2 regions of the Paenibacillus kyungheensis genome follow, and region 1 is predicted to be linked to the other one. Evidence: a T-box and tRNA genes for the amino acid it is inferred to sense, from the RefSeq annotation. Region 1 holds a T-box; the other holds one or more tRNA genes.
What was found. The T-box of region 1 lies ahead of ileS (isoleucine--tRNA ligase). A T-box ahead of a tRNA ligase gene usually reads a tRNA of that ligase, here a tRNA-Ile.

Region 1 (6,681 bases):
CTAAATATTCCCCTGTAGTCGGATGAACAAAACCAAGTACAGCCGCATGCAGAGCTTGTCCATCTAGTGTAGAAGCTTTGGCTCTTACACGTCCATACATTGGATCAGCAACTAACGGATGATCGATAAATTTCATATGCACACGTATTTGGTGAGTACGTCCTGTCTCAAGACGAAGCTCTACTAATGAAAAATCACCAAAACGCTCTGTCACTACAAAATGAGTAACAGCATGCTTACTATTCTTCTCGGTAACGGTAAACATTTTACGATTTTGGCTAGAGCGACCAATCGGTGCATCAATAGTGCCTTGATCATGTTCTATATTACCATGAACCAGTGCAATATATTTACGGGTAACGGTATGATTTTTGAGCTGTTCCGATAATGAAGCATGCGCTTTATCATTTTTGGCAGCCATCAATAATCCAGTTGTGTCTTTATCAATACGATGCACAATACCTGGACGCACTTCGCCATTAATACCTGATAAGTCTTTGCAATGATACATCAAAGCATTAACCAACGTATCAGAAGAATGACCGACTGCTGGATGAACAACCATACCACGAGGCTTATTAATTACGATTACATCTGAATCTTCATAGACGATCTCAAGCGGAATATCTTGTGCTTCGATTTCTACAGTAGATAGACTAGGAAGTTGAACAACAACCTGTTCATTTTCTATCAATTTATGATTAGCTTTGATTACTTTGCCATCTACTGTGACTAAGCCATCGGTTATCCACTGTTGTACTTGAGAACGTGAGAAACCTTCTGGTAATAAATCAGTAATATATTTATCGATACGTGTTTTAGCATCTTCTGCATCAATCGTCCATTCCATCACTTGAACAGCACCGATCTCTGTCTCATCTTCGCCTGTTTCTTCCACATGTTCTAGATCAGGTAATTCTTGCTCTACCCAGTCTTTATCTTGAACTTCATTCATCTCTGATTTGTCTTGCTTACTCACTAAACATTCTCCTCTTCATGACCGGCAGTTTGTTTCTTCTGACGGCTCATATCCAGCAGTGCGTCTATGATAATCAATGCAACCCCGACTACAATACAAGAATCAGCTACATTGAAAATCGGAAACGTATAACTGCCAAAGTTAAATTGTAAAAAGTCCACTACTTCACCCATACGTGCACGATCAATAAAGTTACCAATCGCTCCACCCAAAACAAGTGATAAAGCAACAGGCAATAATTTATCCGGTTGTGATTTCACTTTTTGGATATACCATATAATCGCAACAACGACTATTAACGTAATCACGACAAAAAACCAACGTTGATTTTGCAAAATACCAAAAGCAGCGCCTTGATTACGGTGGGAAGTAATCAAAAAGAAATTGCCGATCACTGAAATCTGATCTCCTCGTTCCATTCCAGTAGCGATCCAGTATTTGGTTAACTGATCTACAATAATCGCTATAATTGCAATCACATAATATATCACAATAATCCTCCACCCTATAGATATCTCGTCCATATGCTTAGTACGATAACCTCACTAAACATAGCTTTGTTTATTGTAGCACAGCCTAGAATCAGTCGTCTATTGAGAACCTTTATAATAAAAAAACATGGGTATGATCTTCCTACTATAAAAGTAGATAGATCATACCCATGCTTATGTTAGATCAGATATATGATCTGCTTCATCCTGTCTTTTTTTACGAAATACGGATACCTACATTTTGTCCCATCAATTCAACTTGTTCCATGCCTTCTTCAGTAGCAAATGCTACATCGTTAACCAATACATTTTCACGTAATACATGATCAAATGTTTGGATTGCTTGACGAAGATCATCGTTCACAGACAACGTTAAATTCACGTATTTTTCGATAGGTAGATCTAATTTTTTACGATAGTCTTGAACCGCACGTACAATCTCACGTACCCATCCTTCTTGCTCTAGTTCAGGTGTTACATCTGTATTGAGTGCCACTGTTAGACCATACCCTGAAGCAGAAGCAAATCCAGACTTCGCTTTTTTCTCTACTAATAATTCTTCATTCGTCACTTGTAGCTCTTCGCCTTCTGGTGAAAGAATATGCAAGAATCCATCTTCAACCACTTTACGTGTTTCTTCTACAGACATGCCTTTAAAGAAGTTTTGCAAGAAGCCTACATTTTTACCGTATTTTTTACCGGCTACTTTAAGATTTAATTTCAATGTAAAGTCTACAAATCCAGAATCATCGGTTTCGGTATGAATACCTTTCACGTTGATCTCGTCTTTGATGATTGATTCATAGCTGGTCAAATCAAAATCTTTGTCCAGCGAAACGATCAATTCAGATAAAGGTTGACGTGTTTTGAGACCTGTCTCATTACGTACATTACGTGCTAGTTCGACAATGCGACGAGCTGTTTCCATATCGCGTTCTAGCTCAAGATCGATCAAGTCTTCATTGGCAACAGGATAATCATCCATATGCACACTTTCGCCACTGCTGAGGTTAAGATAGATATCTTCCGCTAACATTGGTGTAAATGGTGCAATCAATTTAGCTGTCGTTAATAGGACTTCCGTTAAAGTACGGTAAGCATCTAATTTGTCTTCTGTTAGACCACTACCCCAGAAACGGTCACGCGAGCGACGGATATACCAGTTACTCAATTCATCTACAAAAGCTTCGATCGCTTTAGAAGCATTTAAGAAATCATTTACAGCAAGCCCTTTTTCAACTTGCTTGATCAAACTGTTCAGACGAGACAGAATCCAACGATCCAACTTATGCTCTGACGGTTGGAAAGGATGTTCTGCTGGATCGAATCCATCAATCGTTGCATACAATGTCATAAATGCATGTGTATTTACAAGTGTATCCACCATTTTGGATTTCGCTTCACCTACGATACCTTTGGAGAAACGTTTACTGTTCCATGGCGCACTATCAGATAGCAATGCCCAACGGAAAGCATCTGTTCCATATTCATCAATGACTTCCCACGGATCGATTACATTTCCTTTAGACTTGGACATTTTCTGTCCTTGTTCATCCAATACATGACCTGTCGCCATAACTGCTTTGTAAGGAGCTTTACCTGTGATTAATGTAGATACCGCAAGTAGACTGTAGAACCAACCACGGGTCTGATCGATACCTTCACAGATCATATCTGCCGGGAATTGCTCTTGGAATGTATCTTGATTTTCAAAAGGATAATGCTGTTGCGCAAATGGCATTGATCCACTATCAAACCATACATCGATCACTTCCGGTGTACGGAACATCTCATATTGACCACATGAACTACGTACTTTGATATCATCTACATATGGTTTGTGTAGTTCGATATTTTCAGGCACATCACCAATCGCGCGCGCGCGAAGTTCTGCAATACTGTGCGGTGCAAACTGTTCACCTGTTTCTGCACATACCCATACATTAAGCGGTGTACCCCAATAACGATCACGACTAATATTCCAGTCCACCAAGTCTTCCAAAAATTTACCAAAACGTCCATCACGGATATGACCTGGATACCAATCTACTTCTTTATTGTTAGCGATCAATTGTTCTTTAACGGCTGTCGTCTGGATAAACCAGCTATCCATTGCATAGTATAATAGTGGTGTGTCACAACGCCAGCAGAATGGATACGTATGCTCATATCTTTCTTTGCTGAACAAACGATCTTTTTCAGACAACAAACGCACGATATCGATATCGCAATCTTTTACAAAACGACCTGCAAAATCAGTCACTTCAGCTACAAATTTACCTTCTAGATCTACCATATTCACAAAACTAATACCATTTTCACGACATACACGGTAATCATCTTCACCATGTGCTGGCGCCATATGAACAATACCTGTACCACTTGCATCGGTAACAAAGTCTGCTCCTAGAATGATGTTCGCTTTTTCTGCTGTAAAATAGTTAAATGGCGGAGCATACGTTTTTCCTACTAATTCTGCACCTTTTAATGTGCTCAGTACTTCGTATTCGCCCTTACCATCTTTCATAACATCGTCTACCAGATTTTTGGCAACGATATATACACTTCCATCTTGACTTACACGTACATAATCCATATCTGGATTAACTGCTAAAGCAACGTGAGAAGGCAATGTCCATGGTGTTGTTGTCCAAGCAAGAACATATTCACCACTGTCATCAAGCTTGAATTTCGCTGTTGCGCTCAAATCTTTGACATCTTTGTATCCTTGAGCGACTTCATGTGAACTCAGTGTTGTCTGACAATCAGGGCAATATGGACTTACACGGTGTCCACGATACAATAGACCTTTATCATGAATTGTCGCAAGATTGTTCCACACACTTTCGATATAGTTATTTTCAAGCGTTACATATGGATGATCTAGATCAGTCCAATATCCAATCCCAGACGTAAGATCACGCCATTGTTGCTCATATTCGAATACACTTGCTTTACATTCTTGAATAAATTTCTCTACACCATACTCTTCAATTTCATGTTTGTGAGAGATTCCTAATTTTTTCTGAACACCTAGTTCAACAGGAAGACCATGTGTATCCCATCCTGCTTTACGAACAACACGGTATCCTTTCATCGTCTGATAACGACCGACAAAATCTTTGATGACACGTCCCAAAACGTGACCGATATGTGGCTTACCATTTGCTGTTGGTGGACCTTCATAAAAAACGAAGTTAGGCTTACCTTCCCGATTCTGAATCGAACGTTGGAATGTATTTTCCTCATTCCATTTATTTAAAATCCGTAAATCCCGTGTGCGTGCTTTTTCTTTGACATCGACTCTTTGCATGATTTTGTCATCCTTCCCCATCTATTAATATCGAATGCACTCTAACTATCCCGTATGAAAACATCAAAAAACCCCATCCCATAAAAGGGACGAGGTTGCTCGCGTTACCACCCTTGTTTCACTTCGACCTTTATACATCTATACAAACTAAAATCCAGTATTTCTACTGTTTTTGTCTGTATTCAGGTGAAGTGACACCTTAGATCCGCACAAATGATGCGGTGCCTCTGTAACGGTTGGCACTCCGGCTTGGCTTACTTGATGCTCGTTCAGCCTCGCTTCTCCAGGGGGATATTCAATCATACGATGTTCATTGGCTTGCACCAACCGCCAACTCTCTGTGAACACAATGTATGATTTACTGACCCTATCAATGAATGTTGATGTTCATATTTATATTCGTCTACACGAATCAATTGAAATAAAGTTATAGAATATTTATAGCGCTTTAGACTATAAATGTCAACTTAGAACCCTTAATCTTAGTACAAATCACCTGAACTATGTTGTTCTTCGTTATCGCGGTCTCTATCACGATCTCTGTCTCTATCGCGGTCACGGTCGCGATCTTCTAGACGATCTCTTTCACGATCACGTTCATTGCTTGTGCGTTGAAGTTCACGCGTTTGATTTTCCAAAGCATCCCATCCATCTTGGCTAAGTAGCTCTAATTGAGCTTCTACCAATGTACGGAAACGTGTGCGGTAAATAGAAGCTTGTTTTTTGAGTTCTTCTACTTCCATCGACACTTTGCGAGATTTGGATAAAGACTCATTGATAATACGATCCGCATTTTTCTCGGATTCTTTAATAATCAATTGAGCTTCTTTTTTCGCATTGTTACGAACTTCATCTGCAGCTTCTTGAGCAACAATGATCGTTTTGCTCAACGTATCTTCCAGATTTGCAAAATGATCCAGACGTTCTTGAATAGACATTAACTGACTTTGCAGTTCTTTGTTTTCACGAATCGCCCCTTCATAATCTTTGATCACTTGATCTAGAAATTCATTCACTTCGTCTTCGTCATAACCACGCAAACGACGCGAGAATTCCTTATTATGTATATCCAGCGGGGTTAATGGCATGTTGGACACCTCCTGTAATGTTTAGGCCGTTGAATTGCCTCGTTATTGCTATGATACTTCATTTCGACGCATAAGGATATATCCCTGCCAAAGACGTTAAAAAATAAATAAATTTGCTGTATATTCACGATTTAAATAGAAGCCTATTCTATTCTTTATCAAACAAATTTACCTACTTTGACTCGATATCTTCCTTTTTTTGTAATTCCATCCATTTCTAATACTTTGAAGCGACCAAGTCCCTGAATAGAAATCATATCGCCTTGTTGCAAAGCATGAGAAGGATTTTCTTCTACTTTCCAATTCACCCGACAACGTCCCGCTTTGATTGGCACCAGGATTTTACTACGGCTTAGTCGGTATACATCACTTGCTATCCCATCTAAGCGTAAAGAAGCTACAGTTAGCTCCATCGATTGCAATTCTGGAGTAGCGACCTGTAATTCAGTAATCGGTAAAATCTCTGTCATTACATGCAAACGATGAACTTGTGTTAAATTTAGATGCAAATAAGAAGCAATCTCAGACGATACCACCGTATGACAACCATCCGCCAACGCGTGGATATCTCCAATTTTACCTCGCTTGATACCCAGTCCCAAAATAGAACCCATATAATCGCCATGTTCCAAATCAGCGAATTTACGCCCTTCTGGCGTGATCGATAATACTGATAACTGCATATCTTCGTTATCCAAATCCATATAATCCGGTCCGATGACGGCACGTTTACGTTCTGAATGTTCTGATCCTCCATCCAAACGAATATGCACATCTAGATTACGAGCAGCGAGAATATTCAGAATATAA
Region 2 (6,681 bases), 670 kb from region 1:
GGCTGTTTCCCTTTCGACAATGGATCTTAGCACTCACTGTCTGACTCCCGGAATAAAGTCTGTGGCATTCGGAGTTTGACTGAACTTGGTAACCCTTGCGGGCCCCGCATCCAATCAGTGCTCTACCTCCACGACTCAACTTCCGAGGCTAGCCCTAAAGCTATTTCGGGGAGAACCAGCTATCTCCAGGTTCGATTGGAATTTCTCCGCTACCCCCACCTCATCCCCGCACTTTTCAACGTGCGTGGGTTCGGGCCTCCAGTACGTGTTACCGTACCTTCACCCTGGACAGGGGTAGATCACCTGGTTTCGGGTCTACGTCCACGTACTCAGTCGCCCTATTCAGACTCGCTTTCGCTGCGGCTCCGGCTTTTCACCTTAACCTTGCACGGGAACGTAACTCGCCGGTTCATTCTACAAAAGGCACGCCATCACCCAGTAATAGGGCTCTGACTTTTTGTAAGCACACGGTTTCAGGTTCTATTTCACTCCCCTTCCGGGGTCCTTTTCACCTTTCCCTCACGGTACTGCTTCACTATCGGTCGCTAGGGAGTATTTAGCCTTACCAGATGGTCCTGGCAGATTCATACGGGGTTTCACGTGCCCCGCACTACTCGGGATCCGTCTCGGAGAGAAGATGATTTTAGCTACAGGGCTTTCACCTTGTCTTGCGGGCCTTTCCAGACCTCTTCGCCTACCATCTTCCTTTGTAACTCCAAAGAGACGTCCCACAACCCCAACAAGCAAGCTCATTGGTTTGGGCTGTTCCGCGTTCGCTCGCCGCTACTGACGGAATCACTCTTGTTTTCTGTTCCTGAGGGTACTTAGATGTTTCAGTTCCCCTCGTCTGCCTCTGCACACCCTATGTATTCAGGTGTGAGTAACTGGAGATGAATCCAGTTAGGTTTCCCCATTCGGACATCCCCGGATCACAGCTTGCTTACAGCTCCCCGAGGCTTTATCGTTGTTCGCCACGTCCTTCATCGGCTCCTAGCGCCTAGGCATCCACCGTGTGCTCTTAGTAGCTTAACCTAAGTGTTTCTAAATTAATAGAAACGGTGTATTTCAATTTCTCGCCTACCACTGTTTACACAGTTTGTAGAGAAGAAACCTTCTAAAACGCGATGTTTCGTTTTCGGTATCCAGTTTTCAAGGATCAACTTGGGTAAAAATAATATGGTGGAGCCAAGCGGGATCGAACCGCTGACCTCCTGCGTGCAAGGCAGGCGCTCTCCCAGCTGAGCTATGGCCCCATAATTGGGAAGTAAATCTATATGGTGGGCCCTAGTGGACTCGAACCACCGACCTCACCCTTATCAGGGGTGCGCTCTAACCAGCTGAGCTAAGGGCCCGTATTGTAAGATTCTTTTCGACATGAAAAGAATGCGCTTGGCGGCGTCCTACTCTCCCAGGACCCTGCGGTCCAAGTACCATCGGCGCTGGAGGGCTTAACGGTCGTGTTCGGGATGGGTACGTGTGGAACCCCTCCGCCATCGCCACCAAACGATGAAACATACGGTAAAGATTGAGAAGATTGACCTCTCAAAACTGAACAACGAGTGAGTGGTGTCATTCAATGAATGACCACAGATCCACCGGAGTGTTCTGCGTTTGTCTTTCCCGAAAGAAAGACGTTCGAATGTTTCCGTTGCAGGAAACGATTCTCCATAGAAAGGAGGTGATCCAGCCGCACCTTCCGATACGGCTACCTTGTTACGACTTCACCCCAATCATCTACCCCACCTTCGGCGGCTGGCTCCTTGCGGTTACCCCACCGACTTCGGGTGTTGCAAACTCTCGTGGTGTGACGGGCGGTGTGTACAAGACCCGGGAACGTATTCACCGCGGCATGCTGATCCGCGATTACTAGCAATTCCGACTTCATGCAGGCGAGTTGCAGCCTGCAATCCGAACTGAGACCGGCTTTTAAGGATTGGCTCCATCTTGCGATATTGCTTCCCGTTGTACCGGCCATTGTAGTACGTGTGTAGCCCAAGTCATAAGGGGCATGATGATTTGACGTCATCCCCACCTTCCTCCGGTTTGTCACCGGCAGTCTGCTTAGAGTGCCCACCATAATGTGCTGGCAACTAAGCATAAGGGTTGCGCTCGTTGCGGGACTTAACCCAACATCTCACGACACGAGCTGACGACAACCATGCACCACCTGTCTCCTTTGTCCCGAAGGAAAAGACTATCTCTAGTCCGGTCAAAGGGATGTCAAGACTTGGTAAGGTTCTTCGCGTTGCTTCGAATTAAACCACATACTCCACTGCTTGTGCGGGTCCCCGTCAATTCCTTTGAGTTTCAGTCTTGCGACCGTACTCCCCAGGCGGAATGCTTAATGTGTTAACTTCGGCACCAAGGGTATCGAAACCCCTAACACCTAGCATTCATCGTTTACGGCGTGGACTACCAGGGTATCTAATCCTGTTTGCTCCCCACGCTTTCGCGCCTCAGCGTCAGTTACAGCCCAGAAAGTCGCCTTCGCCACTGGTGTTCCTCCACATCTCTACGCATTTCACCGCTACACGTGGAATTCCACTTTCCTCTTCTGTACTCAAGCTCTCCAGTTTCCAGTGCGACCCAAGGTTGAGCCTTGGGCTGTGACACCGGACTTAAAAAGCCGCCTGCGCGCGCTTTACGCCCAATAATTCCGGACAACGCTTGCCCCCTACGTATTACCGCGGCTGCTGGCACGTAGTTAGCCGGGGCTTTCTTCTCAGGTACCGTCACTCCGAGTTCAGTTACTAACCCGGACGTTCTTCCCTGGCAACAGAGCTTTACGATCCGAAAACCTTCATCACTCACGCGGCGTTGCTCCGTCAGACTTGCGTCCATTGCGGAAGATTCCCTACTGCTGCCTCCCGTAGGAGTCTGGGCCGTGTCTCAGTCCCAGTGTGGCCGATCACCCTCTCAGGTCGGCTACGCATCGTCGCCTTGGTGAGCCGTTACCTCACCAACTAGCTAATGCGCCGCAGGCCCATCCTCAAGTGACAGATTGCTCCGTCTTTCCAAATTCGTTCAGGCGAACAAATCATGTATTCGGTATTAGCTACCGTTTCCGGTAGTTGTCCCAAGCTTGAGGGCAGGTTGCCTACGTGTTACTCACCCGTCCGCCGCTAAGAATAAAAGAAGCAAGCTTCCTTCATTCTCCGCTCGACTTGCATGTATTAGGCACGCCGCCAGCGTTCGTCCTGAGCCAGGATCAAACTCTCCATAAAGTGTTTGACTTGCTCAATTGAAACTGGCGAGAACCGAAGTTCTCTATTTTGTAAAGGTCGGCTAAGACCTTTATTGACTCACTCGTTGTTCAGTTTTCAAAGATCAAACATTTCGTTTGTTTTGCTTTTGTGCACCGACGCGTTATCGCATCAGCAACTCTTATAATATATCATGCTCATTTCATTTCGTCAACACTTTTTTTTCAAGAAGTTTTTTTCTTCCTTCGTAATCTTTCATTTACTTATAGAAGAATATATAGTGTTAATCGCTGTATCCGTTGAAGCGGAACGTTTTATAATTTATCACAGATTGTTGATACAAGTCAACTACTTATTTAGCAAATTATTATAGATTGGATATTGCCGTATTCCGCTTCGTTAGTGAACATTAATTTCTTCAGTTGTTATCGGTTAAGCCAATAGCGAATTTCTCTTTCTCCACCTGCTTGTTCTGGTCTCCATGATACGACTTCATTGATCAATGACCGAAATACAAGTTTGCGAATAACCATAGGTAGCATATTGCCCACATGAGATAGGTCAGGATGCTGTAATAGTTCTTTGACGCTCCATGGTTGCTTACGGCTCCGAAGCACTTGGAATAGTATAGATGAACATTCTCTCATTTTGGACATGACTGAAAATTCACATGCCAGTAATACTAACTCTACTCGCTGCTCCATCGTCTCTGTACTGAATGCTAGTTGTTCATATAATTTGTAAACGTCTAGCTTGCATGTCCTTACTTGTTCCCATACTGCTGATTCAGGATAGATACCTTTTTCAGATAGATCAATTCTTGCCCAGTGTTGTAATGCTTGAAAAATACTATTATAAGCATCCATAACTTGATTCTGTTTCATATGGTGCTTGGCTTCTACGTATTGTGTTAGAAATTGTGTAAATTCTAAAAATATACGGCGCTCACGCAAAGGGCTGGAAAAGTGTATAAATTGTTTTCTTAAATGATCTACTTGTTCATTGGTATCCCAGAGCAATTCCCCTTTAAGGAAATGTTCGATCATAATACGGTTATCTCCAGTGATCATACATTGTTCTAGAATGTCTTGATCGACATAGATAACTTGTACATGTGTATTTGATCCATCAATACGATGCTCGATAACTTCTACCTGCTCATGATAACTGCATACTACAATAATAAGAACTTCAAAATCATGTAAAAGTGAACCATTGAATTGCTGGTTTTGGCCTTTCGATGCAACCGCCCCGATAATCTTATGGTTATTGGAATGTGCATGTAGAAAAGAAAGATTAGTTAATTCCACGTTGTCCTCCTTCATTTGGTTGAAAGTTGACTCATTGTTTTTATCGCTATAGAACTTATTTCTACAATTTGGAATCCCTTTCCTGCTTGAAATGTGAGTATTTCTATAAAAAAGGCTAGAACGCCTATAGATGGATACTCTATAGATGCTCTAGCCTTATAAAAGAAGATTACTTTATTGGTGATGAAGTGTTATTGATTCACCATGATTTATTTCTCTATCTTGGATAATGTACTCCATGCGCGATCATCACCTAAGCTACGTGTCCATGAAGCGACTCCACCTAGATTAAGCTTTTGAGCAAGTTCTACTCTTGCTTGGAGTGACACTTCATCTTCGATCCAAATTCGCTTGAGTGCTCCGTCTTGTTGGTACTCTACATAATTTTGTCCTGTGCTAGGGTCTAACTTCGGTGATAATTTCTTTTCTTTGATTAATTCTGCAATGCCGTTCATGCCTAATGCTTTGGATGAGACTTTTGTTTGGCCATCTTCAGTCTTTTCTGTCCATACACGCGCATATAAAGGAACACCCAGAATCAATTTGTTAGCTGGCACTTCATCTTCTTCCAGAACACGATTTACTGCTTTTTCTACCCAGGGTAATGAAGCTACTGAACCGGATTTGGGGCTTGCTGCCCAGTGTTCATCGTACGCCATGAGCATCATATAATCTAACGAAGGGGCTAATGCTTCACGATCTAAAAATTTCGACCATAGCTCACTATTGGACTTTGGTGTTACATCCATTGAAAGTACCAGGTCTTTTTGAAGAGCAAGTGGTCGTAGTTCACGTACAAATTGAGTTACGTTAGGACCATCTTTGGTATGGACACTTTCAAAATCAATATTGATCCCGTCTAGTTGGTACAGATCGGCATATTCTAATAGTTGTGATATAACACGACTTCTATTCTCATACGTTGATAGTGCTCCTGTTGTCATATCAGCATCAAAATTGTTAGTGACCAATCCCCATACTTCTTTGTTGCGGTTGTGTGCCCAATTTACATAATGCATATCGGCTTTACTGCGTACATTTCCTGTATTATCGACAATTTCGAACCATGTCGGACTGACGACATTAACTCCTGGTAACTCGCCAATCTTTGTAGTATCAGGTTGACGTTCATAGACTGCTTCCCATGTTAGATTCACTTTTTTACCAGCCCAGTCTCTATTGACTCGACTATCGGGCATCTGTGGCACTGATACTGTCTCTAAATCATCCAGAACAACGTTATCGCTCTGCATATAACCAACATACCCATTATCTAACTGAACGGTATACCAACCTTCTCCAGTCTCCCAAATACGTAAACGTGCGTTATCAGGAACGTCTTTGTAAATACGAGAATGAATATCTGCTTCTGCTCGCAATGCTACTGTCTGGTCTGATCCTCCTGTGACTGTGTGAGCATATTGAACTTTTTCGCCTGCTTTTAACAAAATCACAGCACCGGTAGTCGGATCTTCATATACATTAATGCCATACGTTTCTTTGAGTGGAGCTAGCGGTACATACAAAATGTCTCCTTCTTGTTGAGGAGCAAATCGCAATTGTACTGATTTCATATTCAGTTGTGCATCTTTACTTCCACTTTGTAATTGCACTAGATTACGATCTGTTGTTAAAATGACTGATTGCGTTGCTTCTTCATAGCGAATATTAGGATCTATCTGTTCTTGCAAAACAGGCAGAGGTAACTGTAAAGAATCTCCTGTACCTATTGCGGAATAAGGAAGGATCTCTCCTTTGATAAAAATAGGCTTGGTTAGGCCTTTCCAATCTGGGTCTTTATGTAAAGGGTTAGGGAAAATCTCAAATATCATCCAACCTACAACTAAAAGAGCAGCAAACCCTAGTATCCACCAACGACGTTTGTTTGATTTGCGTAGACGTGCTCGTTCTTTTCTATTCAAAGTATCCTCCTTGTGCTGCGTGATTCAGGCTCATGCTGTTCTTTTCTACTTTTACCCTGCTAGTTGCACATCTAATAAAAAAAGCGAGAAAAACCATACGGTTTCTCGCGCTTTGGAAATTACTGTTGATTCAAGCCTCTGCAATGTGCGCAAGTTCCATAGAGCTCCATCCGATGCCCAGAAATCTGAAATCCTGTATGCCTGGCTGCTTGTTGTTCTACTGCTTCTAAAGAAGGATAACTAAAA

Region 2: it encodes a tRNA-Ile, which carries the amino acid that the T-box ahead of ileS (isoleucine--tRNA ligase) is inferred to sense. The anticodon was not compared.

The regions. Positions count from the first base shown of each region.
Region 1 is NZ_CP117416.1:3,578,655-3,585,335, forward strand. Features, by position in the region: gene PQ456_RS15340 (RluA family pseudouridine synthase) at 1-955, opposite strand, end outside; gene lspA (signal peptidase II) at 979-1,470, opposite strand; gene ileS (isoleucine--tRNA ligase) at 1,688-4,783, opposite strand; T-box leader at 4,866-5,166, opposite strand; partial or broken gene PQ456_RS15355 (DivIVA domain-containing protein) at 5,368-5,871, opposite strand; gene PQ456_RS15360 (YlmH family RNA-binding protein) at 6,030-6,681, opposite strand, start outside.
Region 2 is NZ_CP117416.1:4,253,172-4,259,852, forward strand. Features, by position in the region: rRNA gene PQ456_RS18335 (23S ribosomal RNA) at 1-1,032, opposite strand, end outside; tRNA gene PQ456_RS18340 (tRNA-Ala) at 1,178-1,253, opposite strand; tRNA gene PQ456_RS18345 (tRNA-Ile) at 1,276-1,352, opposite strand; rRNA gene rrf (5S ribosomal RNA) at 1,388-1,504, opposite strand; rRNA gene PQ456_RS18355 (16S ribosomal RNA) at 1,672-3,224, opposite strand; gene PQ456_RS18360 (nucleotidyltransferase-like protein) at 3,629-4,513, opposite strand; gene PQ456_RS18365 (glycosyl hydrolase family 18 protein) at 4,723-6,345, opposite strand; gene perR (peroxide-responsive transcriptional repressor PerR) at 6,555-6,681, opposite strand, start outside.